One region of the Proteiniclasticum sp. genome, then DNA from elsewhere that is predicted to be linked to it. Evidence: predicted binding sites of a transcription regulator. Region 1 holds the regulator's gene; the other holds the start of a gene.
The links. The regulator HrcA, encoded in region 1, represses chaperone genes, less so after heat shock. The targets are predictions, from matches to a motif close to TGTTAGCACTCNNNNNNNNNGAGTGCTAACA.
Positions count from the first base shown of each region.

Region 1 (3,432 bases):
AATCTGAACATCGGGAAATCTGGTGCCAGCATTTCATTTGGAGGGAAAGGATTCAGGCAAAGCATCAGTACCCGCGGGAATGCAAGGACGACCTTCAGTATACCCGGAACAGGTCTTTCCTACAGCAAGACAGTGAGTGCAAAAAAACTGCTTAAGAAGGGCGCAAACCGATCCGTATTCGACACCAGTAAAGCATCAGCTGACCCTGAAGCTGAAGTCAGCGAATATGAGAACGATATTGCACTGATTACCACACTGCATCATTTTGAAGACTATCCAAGTGGTATAGACTGGAATGAAGTGAAGAATGAAGATGCTCCTTTTGCTATAGGCGAGACAGGTCCGAATACAGAAGAGGCTCTATCTCTGATCGATAAAAACAAACCTGGTCTGTTTAAACGGATAATTGCAAAAAGTGCATTTAAAGAAGAATCGGAGAAAATTCTGGAAGAAGCCAGAAAGATGGATGATGAACTTTACAAAGCATGGGAGAACAATAAACAGATTGCCGATCGTATTCTCACAAATGACAGGGAAAGTTATCTGGAGGCGCTTGAAGATATCAAGATAAGTGAAGAACTTGGCTACTATATAAGAAGCATGGATTTCAGCTACACGGATGACGATTCGTTGAATGTGGAATTGTCCCTTAGTATCGACGACTTCATTCCGGTTGAGTATAAAACGCTGACGCCCACCGGACGATTATCGGTGAAGAAGTATACCAAAACTGATTATTATGAAATTGCAAACCAGTTTGTTTCCGGTCTTGTGCTTAGACTGTCCAGAAATCTTTTCAATCTGCTGCCCATTGAGGATGTTTTAGTCAATGTATGGGAGAGTGAAGAGAATAAATACAGCCATGTGGAAGAAAAGAGAAGAATTCTTTCTATTCTTGTGGACAGAGAAGCGTTTGAAAAGATCAGAATGGAAGAGGTTAACCCCTTCGATGCTCTGGAATATTTCAGGCATGAGGTGAGATTTGTCAGAACAAGAGGATTCAATGAGGTAGGAGAGCTTTCAAAATAATTCTCCTTTATTTCTGTCTGGTGAGTCCGTACGGCCATGATGCCAAATTCAGACTCAGAGACTCGGACTGGTAAGACAGGTCATAATTTGAAAATGAGGCGCTAGTGGGCGTCTCTTTTTAAAGTCATGAATATGATGTGAATTCACTTCACACGTCTTAATGCTGATTTAATCTGAGCGGGATACAATAGGAGAATATTGAATCAGTGGTCATTTAAATGAACCGGAAAATGGGAGTAATTTGAAGATAATCAAAGGAAAAAACAGCTATTTTACGTTAATGATGAAGTTGGGTGCAATTAGGTTATCATAGGGTATTTACAAATAACATCTGAGATGTTATTTTTATATCGTAGCTGTTAGCACTCAAAGAGTGCGAGTGCTAATAAAGAGGTGAAAAGAAATGTCAAATGAGATGGATAGGAGAAAACTGGATATTCTAAAGGCGATTGTCACGGACTATATCATGACCGGTGAACCCGTCGGATCCAGAACGCTGGAGAAAAAATATAAATTAGGAATCAGCTCCGCGACCATCAGAAACGAGATGGCAGATCTTGAAGAACTTGGGTATCTTGATCAGCTTCACTCATCTTCAGGAAGGATTCCAAGCGCAAAAGGATACAGGATGTACATCGACAAGCTGATGACACTTGAATCGCTGAGTGCTGAAGAAGCTCAATTTATTGAAGATAAGATCATCACCATGGCAGCCTTTGAAATTGACAAAATCATGAAACAGACAGCGATGATGCTATCAGAGCTGACTAATCTTGCAGTCGTTGCAAAGAAGCCGAATTTTTCAAAAGCACATGTCAAAAACATCCAGCTGATACAGGTGGAGGTTAATACCATCCTGGCTGTGATCATGGTAGATCATGGGACAATCACCCACAAACTGATCAAACTGAATCACACCCCGGAACCTGAGGTTCTGACGAATATCTGTAACCTTCTCAATCTGAAGCTGAAGGGTATGAGTATTGAAGACATCAATCTTCATATCGTGAACAGTCTAAAGAATGATCTTGAAGGGTATGATGAGCTGTTTCTCTCCATTTTGTCAGCAGTATATGACAGTCTGAATGAAGAAGCCAACGAAGATCAGTATTTTGTGGATGGAACATCCAAGATTCTGAATTATCCCGAGTTTTCGGACATCAGTAAGATGAAGGACTTTTTAGGGCTACTAGAACAGCCTGAACTGCTTTTTCATGATCTGGAACATTCAGATTCAAGGGATGAGATGGTCATCACTTTAGGTGATGAATTAAGTCTGCCCGAGGCCAAAGACTTTACGATTATCACTACCAGTTACAAGATCAATGACGAGAATATGGGAACGATCAATCTGATCGGACCGAGACGTCTTGATTATTCAAAGGTAGTGTCTATCATAAACAACGTAAAAAAAGAGCTTTCTAAAAAGCTCAACGAGGAGGATGTAAATGACGGAGGATAAGAACAAAGATCTCGATGACGCCTTGAAAAAGGAAGAAGAGCAGCAGGAACCCGTTGGAAATGATGCGGAGATAAGCGAAGAGGTTTTTGAAGGAGATTCTGCAGAGGCTGAGACAGATGAGGTCAAGAATGAAGACCAGGCAGAAAACACGATCGATATGAAAGAACTGTTCAGAAAGAAAAAAGAAATGCTCGACAGTATAAGAAAGCTTGAAAATGAAAATCAGGCGCTGAAAGACAGACTGGCCAGGATCAGTGCAGAATATGACAACTACAGAAAAAGAACACAGAAGGAAAAAGAAGGTATCTATTCAGACAGCATAGTAGAAGTGGTCAAAGAACTTCTCCCTGTTCTGGACAATCTTGAAGCATCACTTCAGGTTGAAGCAAAGGATGTAGAGTCCATAAGAAAGGGTGTCACAATGACTCGTACCCAGTTCATGGATGCGCTTGAAAAGCTGAACGTCAAAGCGATTGATACAGAAATGCCTTTTGATCCGAACTTCCACGATGCGGTAATGCATGTGGATGATCCGGCCCTCGGAGAAAAGGAAATCGTACAGGTTTTTCTAAAGGGATATCAGAGAGATGAAAAAATAATCAGATATAGCGTAGTAAAAGTCGCAAATTAGGAGGAATATTAAAATGGCAAAAGTAATCGGTATAGACCTTGGTACAACAAACTCAGTAGTCGCAGTTATGGAAGGTGGAGATCCAGTCATCATCACCAGTTCAGAAGGTGGAAGAACAACACCATCAGTCGTATCTTTCCAGGCTAATGGAGAAAGACTGGTAGGGCAGGTAGCAAAGAGACAGGCAATCACAAACCCTGACAGAACCATCGCTTCTGCGAAGAGACATATGGGAACAGATAAGAAGTATCACATTGATGGAAAAGATTATTCACCACAGGAAATTTCAGCAATGGTTCTTGGAAAGCTG
Region 1 covers NZ_DAMBTF010000006.1:39,688-43,119, reverse strand. Annotated here, with positions in the region: gene RTX25_RS04700 (DUF4236 domain-containing protein) at 1-1,029, shown strand, start outside; gene hrcA (heat-inducible transcriptional repressor HrcA) at 1,433-2,491, shown strand; gene grpE (nucleotide exchange factor GrpE) at 2,478-3,122, shown strand; gene dnaK (molecular chaperone DnaK) at 3,136-3,432, shown strand, end outside.

Region 2 (3,432 bases), on a different contig from region 1:
GACAATGTTGATGCCCACAAGCACATCTGGATCATTGCTTGTCAGTTCTCCGACCTTATCCATGACGTTGATGTATGCTGTTCCGCCACCGGCTACGATGCCTTCTTCAACTGCAGCCTTGGTTGCAGCAAGAGCATCTTCCATTCTCAGTTTCTTTTCCTTTAGCTCTGTTTCTGATGCGGCACCAACCTTGATGACAGCAACGCCGCCTGCAAGCTTCGCCAGTCTTTCCATGAGCTTTTCCTTGTCGAACTCTGATGTGGTTTCTTCGATCTGAGCCTTGATGACATTCACTCTGTTTTCAATCTCGGATTTTTCACCCTTGCCGCTTACAATGACAGTCTGGTCCTTGTTGATTCTTACAGAATCAGCACTTCCAAGCATATCTAAAGTAGCATCCTTAAGTTCTCTGCCCAGCTCTTCAGATATGACCTGTCCACCTGTAAGGATCGCGATATCCTGAAGCATTTCCTTTCTTCTGTCACCGAATCCTGGTGCCTTGACTGCCACGCAGACAAAAGTACCTCTCAGTTTATTGACTACAAGTGTAGCGATTGCTTCACTTTCGATATCGTCGGCAATCAGGAGAAGCTTTCTTCCTGTCTGGACGATCTGTTCAAGTACAGGAAGGATTTCCTGGATGGTATTGATCTTCTTGTCTGTAATAAGGATATAAGGATCCTCAAGAATAGCTTCCATTTTCTCGGTGTTTGTTGCCATGTATGCAGATACGTATCCTCTGTCAAACTGCATACCTTCAACCACTTCAAGCTCTGTTCCGAAGGTCTTTGACTCTTCGATGGTGATGACGCCTTCAGTGCCTACTCTTTCCATGGCATCTGAGATGAGCTGGCCGACTTCTTCGTCTCCTGCAGAAACTGCAGCGACTCTTGCGATGTCTTCCTTGCCTCTTATAGCGATGCTGTTGTTTCTGATTTCTTCTACAGCAGTTTCTACAGCCATCTTGATTCCCTGTCTGATGAACATAGGGTTCGCACCCGCTGTCACATTCTTGAGACCTTCCTTGATCATGGACTGCGCAAGAACGGTGGCTGTTGTCGTTCCATCACCGGCAACATCGTTTGTCTTGGTGGAAACTTCTTTTACAAGCTGTGCGCCCATGTTCTCAAAAGCGTCTTCGAGCTCGATTTCCCTTGCGATGGTCACACCATCATTTGTGATAAGAGGTGACCCGAATTTCTTTTCAAGAACGACATTTCTTCCCTTGGGCCCCAGTGTCACCTTTACGGTATCTGCAAGGATGTCTACACCCTTCTGCATTGCTCTTCTAGCTTCTTCACCATATATGATTGTCTTAGCCATAACTTTTCTCTTCCTCCTATTCTACAACTGCAAGTATGTCACTCTGTCTGACTACAATGACTTCTACACCATCATGCTTCACTTCTGTTCCCGCATATTTGGAGAATAGCACCTTGTCTCCAACTTTGACTTCCATTTCCACCTTATTGCCATCTATGAATCCTCCTGGACCCACTGCTATGACTTCAGCTTCCTGTGGTTTTTCTTTACTGGCTCCTGTAAGAACGATTCCTGATTTTGTGGTTTCTTCGGCTTCCAGCCTCTTTAAAACTACTCTGTCACCTAACGGTCTGATCATTTGACATTCCTCCTAAAGAAAAGTATTTTTAGCACTCACACAAGGAGAGTGCTAACATCTATTTCCTATTATAATTTATTTGATTCTGATTTCAAATATAATTTTAAGGTCTTTCTCTTAAATATCGCATAAATAAACGAATTAAACCCGTTTATCATCCATTATCAAAGAAAATCTCTTTTTTTCTTTCATTTACCCCGCCTTATATCTGACACAAAATCATGATATCATTATTCATGAAACAAGGCGAGAACATTCTCGTCTGACATTATAATGGAAGAGGTGAATGAGGCAATTGACATAACCTTGTGATTGCCGGATCTATGCACAGAATGAAGGAATATCTATATGCACTTATAAACTCGCTCATGATCATCTCCGGTTCAGTCATCCTAGGTCTGAACATAAGACTTCTCTACTATTTCAATATTCCCAGGATTCAGGCGTTAAATGAAGAATATTCAGGAGGACTCATCCGTTCTAACTATGACATCCTCATAGACTATCTTAACCCTTTCTATAGAGGAAAGCTTCAGCTTGATGGACTCGCCATGTCCCCGCAGGGAGAATTTCATTTCTATGAAGTGAAGGTCATTTTCGACCTCATCTATATTCTCTTTGCAGTCACGCTCATCCTGTCTCTCTTCATCTACATGAGACAGAGAAGAGAAAGAGAACTCGTCTACATGAAAAAAGCGGCCATACTGACTTTCATCATCCCAGTCATTCTGGGGATCCCTTTCATCGTGGACTTCTCGAAAGCATTCGTCATTTTCCACGAAATCGCCTTTTCCAACGACTACTGGATCTTCGACCCGAGGATTGACCCGGTCATTAAGATCCTACCCGAATGGTTCTTCATGTACGCGGCATTTCTCATTCTCATTCTGATGCTTCTATCTGCTGTTCTCTTCTATGTCATCGGAAGCCGCAGCATGAGGAAAAGCGGAAAGAAGAGCTGAGATGCTTTCTGGCAGGAACCTTAAATTCTATAATTTTAGCATTCACCGGGAGATTCTATAGTGGAACTGCCTGGTGAGAAAAGTAATATAAAGAGGTGCAGTTATATGATCAGAAGTCTGGATGTACCAAAGGAAGCCGTACGGCTCGCCTTGACTACACGAGAGGAAGAAAAGGAACTCATCGCAAAGCTTGAAACCATGGGTGCAAAAGCTGCGGCTGTAGATATTGGAGGCAATGTCTCAATCAGCATCACAAAAATACTGGAACGGGCTCTTGTTGCATCAAAAAGAGCAGGACTTATTCCGGAAGAATACGCCTCCGAAGGAGCCGTGATGGGTGCAGCAAGAGATGCACTCATGCAGATTCTGGAAAGATCCAACAATCTCAATGTGGGCGGAAAAATCGGACTTGTCCGCATGGGAGAAGATATTGCCGTCTGCATATATGTCAGTATCGGACTTCTTCATCTCAATGAATTTGCCATAGGCATCGGGCACCGTACCCTATCCGTTTAGAAGAACATACAGGATCATGAGGAAGCAGGTATCTATTTCAGATGCCTGCTTCCTCTATATTATCAAAATTTCAGAATATTATATTATAGTTGTTTACATTTTTTCCCGGAGTATGAATCAGTCAATTTCGCGCTATATATTTCTCAATACCATTAATATATCACCCGTTTTTTTGACATTCAAAGGGATACCGGACAAGGCTCTTCCTTGCAAAGGTCTTCGCTCCTCCATATAATAAGTTAATTCATGAAATATTCATGAAAACAATCGTAGTATCAGGAGGATAAGTAGAATGGTAGGAAAAAAATGGATCGCTGCGGCAGCTGTAATCAT
Region 2 covers NZ_DAMBTF010000032.1:22,410-25,841, forward strand. Annotated here, with positions in the region: gene groL (chaperonin GroEL) at 1-1,323, opposite strand, end outside; gene groES (co-chaperone GroES) at 1,340-1,621, opposite strand; gene RTX25_RS13295 (TIGR01906 family membrane protein) at 1,954-2,583, shown strand; gene RTX25_RS13300 (HutP family protein) at 2,689-3,099, shown strand; gene RTX25_RS13305 (ABC transporter substrate-binding protein) at 3,392-3,432, shown strand, end outside.
Region 2: a site for HrcA is predicted at 1,648-1,678, ahead of groES (co-chaperone GroES). Genes of this name have one in related genera too.